Regions from separate parts of the Mesorhizobium sp. M8A.F.Ca.ET.202.01.1.1 genome, predicted to be linked through region 1. Evidence: riboswitches for the same ligand, from Rfam matches in the RefSeq annotation. Region 1 holds a riboswitch; the other holds the start of a gene.

What was found. A riboswitch is a leader RNA that binds a small molecule or an ion and turns the genes downstream of it on or off. The one in region 1 is predicted to bind cobalamin.
Region 2: it holds a riboswitch for cobalamin, as region 1 does, so the genes downstream of both, EN845_RS30335 (aromatic ring-hydroxylating dioxygenase subunit alpha) here and EN845_RS15740 (DUF1636 family protein) in region 1, are expected to answer to the same signal.

What each region holds. Positions count from the first base shown of each region.
Region 1 is NZ_SRUN01000006.1:204,511-208,716, reverse strand. Features, by position in the region: gene EN845_RS15755 (NADH-quinone oxidoreductase subunit B) at 1-50, opposite strand, end outside; gene EN845_RS15750 (NADH-quinone oxidoreductase subunit A) at 41-406, opposite strand; gene EN845_RS15745 (winged helix-turn-helix domain-containing protein) at 740-1,939, shown strand; cobalamin riboswitch at 1,969-2,175, shown strand; gene EN845_RS15740 (DUF1636 family protein) at 2,213-2,647, shown strand; gene cobW (cobalamin biosynthesis protein CobW) at 2,644-3,696, shown strand; gene EN845_RS15730 (cobaltochelatase subunit CobN) at 3,715-4,206, shown strand, end outside.
Region 2 is NZ_SRUN01000018.1:116,079-120,284, reverse strand. Features, by position in the region: gene ugpC (sn-glycerol-3-phosphate ABC transporter ATP-binding protein UgpC) at 1-486, shown strand, start outside; gene EN845_RS30350 (DUF680 domain-containing protein) at 566-814, opposite strand; gene EN845_RS30345 (DUF680 domain-containing protein) at 879-1,085, opposite strand; gene EN845_RS30340 (DUF680 domain-containing protein) at 1,159-1,359, opposite strand; cobalamin riboswitch at 1,854-2,056, shown strand; gene EN845_RS30335 (aromatic ring-hydroxylating dioxygenase subunit alpha) at 2,171-3,418, shown strand; gene EN845_RS30330 (hybrid-cluster NAD(P)-dependent oxidoreductase) at 3,496-4,206, shown strand, end outside.

The DNA.
Region 1 (4,206 bases):
CCCTTGGGCTTTGGCGCGACGAGGGTGCCTGAACTGTCGTTCAATCCCATTCCAGCGCTCCTTTTTTCCATTCATAGGCAAAGCCGATGGTCAGCACCGCCAAAAACACCATCATCGACCAGAAGCCGAGCATGCCGATCTTCGAGAAGGACACTGCCCAGGGAAACAGGAAGGCCACTTCGAGGTCGAAGATGATGAACAGGATCGACACCAGGTAGAAACGAATGTCGAACTTCATGCGGGCATCGTCGAACGAGTTGAAACCGCACTCGTAGGCGGACAGCTTTTCGGGATCGGGGTTGCGGTAGGCCACCAGGAACGGTGCGACCAGCAGCGCCAGGCCGACCACCAGCGCCACGCCGATGAACAGGACGATGGGCAGGTACGAACTGAGGAGTGCGTTCATGCAGCGGCTTTCCGTTGGCGCCAATCCACGTTGATTACAGCACCGGACCTTAATGCGGAAGCGTGACAGTTTAACCGCTGAACCGTTTTAAGGAGCCTATGCTGCAACGCGGCGAGGGTTAGCGCAGCACTTCCAGCGAAGCAAGTCAAACCTTGTTCAAAACAACGAGCTGGACGGCATTCCGGGAGAAACTGGTCTCATAGGCTCCTGTTTGATTTCCTTCTCTTTTTACTCCACTTTTCTCTCCTGACAGGGTTGCCGCCAAAACCCTGCTAGCATGGGCTGGAATCACCCATCACATCTTTGTCAAAGCACCCTCAGAGTGACGCCTGCATGAAGGAAAAGATCTCGCTAGCCGCCGCCCGGCGCATCGCGCTCGCCGCTCAGGGATTTCTCGATCCCCGCCCCGCCGGCATGCCCGACCGCCGCCATTTCGCCCGCGTTCTGTCCCGCACCGGCCTGCTGCAGATCGATTCCGTCAGTGCGGTGGTGCGTGCCCACTATATGCCGCTCTATTCGCGTCTGGGTCCCTATCCCGTCGCCTTGCTCGACAACGCCGCCGTGACGCGCAAGCGCACGGTGTTCGAATATTGGGCACACGAGGCCTCATTCCTGCCGGTCGAGACGTACCCGCTGATGCGCTGGCGCATGCAGCGCGCCGAGCAAGGCGATGAAATGTATCTGGGGCTGGCCAAATGGGGCCGTGAGCACGCTGCCTATATAGAAGAGATCTACCGCCAGGTCGTCGATCGTGGCCCGATCGCCGCTTCGGCGCTGGAAGGCCAGAAAGGCTCCGGCGGCTGGTGGGGTTGGAGCCGCGCCAAGCACGCCTTCGAATGGCTGTTCTGGGCCGGCCGCATCACCACGGCGCACCGGCGCGGTTTCGAGCGCTTCTATGACCTGCCGGAGCGGGTGCTGCCGCAAGCGATCCTCGACCTGCCGGTACCGGCGGCCGAGGATGCACATCGCGAATTGCTGCGCATTTCCGCCCGCGCCCACGGCATCGCCACATCAGGCGACCTGCGCGACTATTTCCGGCTCTCCCCCGCCGACATGAAAGGCCGGCTCGAGGAACTGGTCGAACTCGGCGAGTTGTTGCCGGTCCGTGTCGAGGGGTGGGACAAGCCAGCTTACCTTCATAGGGATGCGCGTTTGCCACGCAAGATCGAGGCCCGCGCCCTGCTGGCGCCGTTCGATCCCGTCGTCTTCGCGCGCTCGCGCTCGGAGCGGCTGTTCGATTTTCACTATCGCATCGAAATCTACACCCCGGCCGAGAAGCGCCAATACGGCTACTATGTCCTGCCCTTCCTGCTTGGCGACAAGATCGTGGCGCGCGTCGACCTCAAAGCCGACCGGCCGGCCAGTGTCCTGCGCGTCCATGCCGCCTATGCCGAGCCCGGCGCGCCGCCTGAAACCGCCGCTGAACTTTTCGAGGAATTGAAGCAGATGCAGGGCTGGCTTGGGCTTGAACGCATCGAAGTGACGCCTGCCGGCGACCTCGGCCCGGCGCTGTCCGACATCGCGGTGTCGTAAGCTCGCGTTGACACCGCTGCCCGCAAGAGCCTAAATCCGATCCAGACGGTCTCCTCTCGGCAAAGGGAGGAGCCAAGAGGGAATGCGGTGCGGGCCGAAAAGCCCAAATCCGCGGCTGTCCCCGCAACTGTAAGCGAAGAGCCAAGGCCGAAAGCCACTGGGATTGTCCCGGGAAGGCGGCTACCCAAGGCGATGACCCGCGAGCCAGGAGACCTGCCGTCTGGAATGCAAGAATCCGATCGCCCGGCGGGTTTTCCGGGCAAGGAGCCTGATTTGGATCGCGACAGCAGTTTCTCGGCTGAAACAACGGACATTTCGTCCGGCGGGGATGATTCCCTGGCCGGCATCACTGTCATCGTCTGCGCCTCCTGTCGCGACGAGACCGGTTCCGACGCCCATCCCCGGGCCGGCGAACTTTTGGCTGAAGATACCCGCCAAGCCGCCTCGGGCGAGCAAATTCGCATCCGCACGGTCGAATGCCTCGGCAATTGCAAGCGCAGGCTGAGCGCCGCGATCCTGCGCGACGGATGCTGGAGCTATGTGTTCGGCGACCTGACCACAACCAGCGGCGCCGATCTCGTCGCCGGCGCGAAACTCTTCGCCACCTCGACCGACGGCCTCATTCCCTGGCGCGGCCGGCCCGATAGCCTCAAGCGCGGCCTCGTTGCCCGCATCCCTCCTCTCGACATGCTGAAGGACTTGATATGACCGCTCCAAATTCGGCCGGCAATCTCTCCCGCGTTCCCTGCACCGTCGTTACCGGCTTCCTCGGCGCCGGCAAGACGACGCTGGTCCGCCATCTCCTGGAAAATGCCGGCGGCAAGCGGATTGCCATCATCGTCAACGAATTCGGCGATATCGGCATCGACGGCGAAATCCTCAAGGGCTGCGGTATCGACACCTGCCCCGAGGAAAACATCGTCGAACTGGCCAATGGCTGCATCTGCTGCACCGTCGCCGACGATTTCGTGCCAGCGCTCGACCAGATCCTGTCGCTGACGCCGAAGGTCGACCACATCCTGATCGAAACCTCCGGTCTCGCCCTCCCCAAACCTCTGGTCCAGGCGTTCCAGTGGCCGACGGTGAAAAGCCGCGTCACCGTCGATGGCGTCATCGCCGTGGTCGACGGTCCCGCACTTGCGGAAGGCCGCGTCGCCAACGACATGGAAGCCCTGCAGGCGCAACGCGCCGGGGACGAAAGCCTCGACCATGACGATCCGGTCGAAGAGGTGTTCGAGGACCAGATCGCCTGCGCCGACCTGATCATCCTGTCGAAGAGCGACCTGATGGACGCCGAGGGCTCGGCCCGCGCCAACGCCATCGTCAACGAACACTCCGCCCGCGCGGTGAAGATCGTGCCGACGTCGCATGGCAAGGTCGATCCCTCGGTGCTGCTCGGGCTTGGTCTTGCCGTCGAGGACGACATCGAGAACCGCAAGTCCCATCACGACGGCGCATTCGACCACGAGCATGACGACTTCGACACATTCATCGTCGACATTCCCTCGATTGCCAATCCCGACGATCTGGCAAAACGTGTCGCAGAGGCCGCCGAACACGAAAACGTGCTGCGTGTAAAAGGCTTCGTCGAGGTCGGCGGCAAGCCGATGCGGCTCCTGCTGCAGGCCGTCGGCCCACGCGTCAATCATTACTATGACCGTGCCTGGAGCGCCGAGGACGACCGCCGCTCGCGCCTGGTCGTCATTGGTCTCAAGGGGCTGAACCGTCCGGCGATCGAAGGTATCCTCGCCGGCTGATTTCAGACACGGACCGCGATGCACATCCTCACCACGACCTCCGCTTCGCTTGACGACCTCGCCGAGCCTGTCGATCTCAGGCAGACGCCGGCGGATATCGTGGCCTTGTCCTTCACCGACAGCGATCTCGCCGGACTGGCGGCGGCGTGGAAGGCGGACGCCGACCGCCTGCCCTCCATGCGGCTTGCGGCACTGCGCGATCTGCGCCATCCCATGTCCGTCGACCTCTGGATCGACAGCGTCGCCCGCCATGCCAAGGTCATCCTGGTGCGCATCCTCGGCGGCAACGACTGGTGGCGCTATGGCTGCGACCAGCTGGCGGTGATTGCCCGTGAGCGCGGCATCAAACTGGCGCTGCTTCCGGGTGAAAGCCATGACGAGGATCTCAGGCTGATCGAAGCCTCGACGCTGCCACGCGCCGAACTCGACGGCCTGCTTGGCTATTTCCGAGAGGGCGGCCCGGCCAATATGAGCGCGCTGGTTCGGAGGCTGGCAGGCCTGGCTGGACAG
Region 2 (4,206 bases), on a different contig from region 1:
GATGGCCACATCGAGCAGGTCGGCACGCCCATGGAGCTCTACAAGAACCCCGGCAACCTATTCGTCGCCCAGTTCATCGGCTCGCCGGCCATGAACATCCTGCCGGCCACGGTCGACAAGACGGGCAACCCGACCATCATCAGCCATGTCGGCGGCCGCAAGGCGACGGTGCCGATCGCGACGCCTGCTTCGGCAAAGGGAGCGGCGGTCAGCTTCGGCGTGCGGCCGGAAGATCTCGCGATCGCCAGTGGTGCGGACTATCTGTTCGAGGGGACGGTCGATTATGTCGAGCAGCTCGGCGAGGTTCAGTTGGTCTATATCGACATCGGCCGTGCCGACCTGCCGCTGGTGACCAAGCTGCCGGGCAATGTCGAGGTCAGGCGCGGCTCGACGCTGCAGTTGACCGCCAATGCCGGCGACCTTCATATCTTCGATGCGGATGGACGGTCGTTCGCGCTGCACGAAGCGGAAGCAAAAGCCGCCTGAGGCCAGCCATGTCTCGACAACAAAAAAAGAGAGCAGCGGGCAGGCCCGCCGCTCTCTTTTTATACATCACGACGGCTGGTTAGTTGTTGCCGAAGAGATTGCGGTCTGCGCCGTGAGGGGCGGACTTCTGCACGTCGCCGGACGAGTTGAGCAGCTTGTAGATGGGTGAGTCGCTGTTGCGGACCGAACCCGTATGCGACGTATCGACATTGACGGTCGACGATGCAGTGGGCTGATTGGCGCCATTGGAGCCATAGTTGTCACTGCCGGCGAAAGCGCTGCCGGAGAGGGCCAGAACGGCGGCGGCAGCAATGAGGATCTTGTTCATTTCCAATACTCCTAACGTCTTGAATTCCACGAGTGGCGAGCGAGCCCGCCACTCGCAACAGGCGTCAACGGCCGAAGAGGTTGCGATCGCTACCCGGCCGGGTAGGCGCCTCGGTGGCCGGAGCCGACTTGCCGATCGACGCGGTGTTCGCGTTGTCGGTCGACGTGACAGCCGCCTGGTTGGCACCGCTCGAACCGTAGTTGTCGCTGCCGGCAAAGGCGCTGCCGGAGAGGGCCAAGACGGCGGCGGCGGCAATGAGGATCTTGTTCATTTTAGGTACTCCTGAATTTGTGGCATCCACCCCGCGCGGCAGGGTCGCCCCGCCGCAAGCCGGGGATCGGCTGTTAGTTGTTGCCGAAGAGATTGTGGTCGGCGCCCTGGGCAGGCGTCTGAGCAGCCGGCTCCGACTTGCTGGTCGAAGCGGTGTACGAGCTGTCGACAGTGGCAGCGGGGGTGGCGGCGTTCGAACCGTAATGGTCGCTACCAGCGAAGGCGCTGCCGGAAATGGCCAGAAGGGCGGCGGCAGTGAGAACAATCTTTTTCATTTTGGGTACTCCAGTATTTTTCCGTCCGTCTAGCGGCGTGTCTTGGGATTAAAATCGCGTCGTTCGGACCGCCCCGATGTGGGAGAGGACCTCTGCTGTTTCCAATCACGAAGTTGTTCAGCGTGGACCATGACTCTACCACTTGAAATTGTGCCAGTGATTTCCACATCTGTTATTTTCTGTCGTTATATCAATCAGTTAGCTAAAAATGGCACCCCGATCACCAACTGTATCGGAGGCTCGGCGTTCACACCGTCCTGCACGCACCGTCAACAGAAACGAACCGTTCGGTTCGATTTTAGAATCTGCTAATAGTCACTTTTCGAAACTGTTAACCTTTTCGCCCCCGGCAAAGGGGTCGAAAAAACGGTGCCGGCGCGCCTGGCGACAGAAGGCGATTTGATGATGCGACCCCTGTCACGACGTTCCAGCATGCGTGTCGCGCCGCATGGATGCGATGTCGCTTTCATGCCGATGTCGCAAACCCTGCCGTGATTAGATCAGGCATCTCAGGTGCCGCTGCGTGACGACGGAGCGGAGAATTGGGAAGCCGGTCAGATTCCGGCGCTGCCCCCGCAACGGTGGTGGAGTTCAAGTCGCAACGGGAGACCACTGGGCGTAAGCCTGGGAAGGTGTCGCGATGGTCCGTAAGGACGACTCCAGAGCCCGGAAACCAGCCCGAGATGGCTAGAACTCGACTGATCGCGGTGGGCGGTCAAGAGGCGGATGGTGTTTGTCCGGCTTTGCGCCGATCTGCGTCCAGTCCTTCCTCAATCACCACCAGTTCAGTCCTTGAAAATGAGGACAGGACATGGACGCGCGCAACGACATGCTGAGGCTCTTGAACAGCCGCAGACAAGGCTTTTCGCTGGAACAGCCTTTTTACACCGACCCGGACTACTTCAAGCTCGACATGGAGCTGATCTGGTATCGCGACTGGCTGTTCATCGGCCATGATTGCGAATTGCCCAAGCCGGGCAGCTTCATCACCGTGCAGATCGGCGACTATCCTATCGTGCTGGTGCGCGATCAGCAGGGCAAGATCAACGCCTTCCACAATTCCTGCCGCCATCGCGGCAGCCGCGTCTGCAACAGCGACAAGGGCATGGCCGCCAAACTGGTCTGTCCCTATCACCAGTGGACCTATGAGCTGGACGGGCGCCTGCTGTTCGCCCGCCAGATGGCCGAGGGGTTCGACAAGAGCCAGTTCGGGCTGAAGCCGGTCGCCTGCGAAAGCGTCGCCGGCTATGTCTTCATCTGCCTGGCCAAGGAGCCGGCCGACTTCGCGCCGATGCGGGCGATGATCGAGCCCTATCTCAAGCCGCACCGGCTGAGCGAGGCCAAGATCGCCTTCGAGAGCACGATCATCGAGAAGGGCAATTGGAAGCTGGTCTGGGAAAACAACCGCGAATGCTATCATTGCGCGGGCAATCATCCCGAACTGTGCAAGACCTTCCCGGAAGCACCGACCGTGACCGGCGTGCAAGGCGCCGACAGCGATCCGGAGATGCTGGCGCACTGGGCGAAGTGCGAAGCTGTTGGCCTGCCCAGCAAATTCCGCATCGACCCGGCCGGGCAATACCGCGCCACCCGCGCGCCGCTGCTGCGCGACGCCCAGAGCTACACGATGACCGGCAAGCGGGCGGTGAGGAAGGACCTGTCCGACAGCGTTTCGGCCGACCGCATCGGCACGCTGATGCACTATCACTACCCGACGACCTGGAACCACATCCTCGTTGATCATGCCGTCACCTTCCGCGTGCTGCCGGTCAGCGCCACCGAAACGGCAGTGACGACGAAGTGGTTGGTGCACAAGGACGCGGTCGAGGGTGTCGACTACGATCTCGCCGAACTCACCCATGTCTGGACCGAGACCAACGACCAGGACCGCCGGATCGTCGAGGAGAACGCTTTCGGTATCCTGTCGCCGGCCTATGAACCCGGCCCGTATTCGGAGCTGCATGAAGGCGGCGTCATCCAGTTCGTCGACTGGTATGCCCGCTTCATCGGTCCGCGCCTGGCCGAAGGCGGGCGGCCGGCGCTGCGCAGCGTCGCCTAGCGCATGTCACCCAAAAGTGTGCAGCGGTTTTGGGATCACGACATCCGCAAAATGAAAGGTATGCAGGGATGAATGCGATGACCGACCTTGGCCTCTATCGCCATCTCGACCAGATGGCGCCCTGGAACGACAGGCTGCAGGTGCTGGAAGTGACCGGTGTCAGCGACGAGGCGCCCGACGTCAAGACCTTCACCTTCCGGTCCGACAACCAGACCTGGTTCCGCTACAAGCCGGGCCAGTTCGTGACGCTGGAACTGCCGACGCCGGATGGGCCGCTGATGCGCACCTACACGCTGTCGTCGTCGCCGTCGCGGCCGTTCTCGATCGCGGTGACGGTGAAGGCGCAGGCGGGCAGCATCGGCACACGCTGGATGTTCGATCACCTGGCGCCCGGCTCGCACGTCAAGGCCTATGGACCGGGCGGCGACTTTTCACTGCACAGCCATCCGGCGGCGAAATATCTGTTCGTCTCGGCCGGCTCCGGCGTGACGCCGATGATGTCGATGCTGCGCTGGCTGAACGACTGTGCGCCATGGACCGATGTCGGTTTCGTCAACTGCGCGCGGCGCCCGGAAGAAATCATCTTCCGCAAGGAACTCGAACTGCTCGGGGGCCACATGCCTGGCCTGTCGCTCGGCTTCATGATCGAGGAGCGGTCGAGCCGCGAGGGCTGGTACGGCCATATGGGCCGCATCGACGCCATCCGGCTGCCGCTCCTGGCACCCGATTTCCGCGAACGCGAAATCTTCTGCTGTGGGCCCGATCCCTTCATGCGCGCCGTGCGCGGC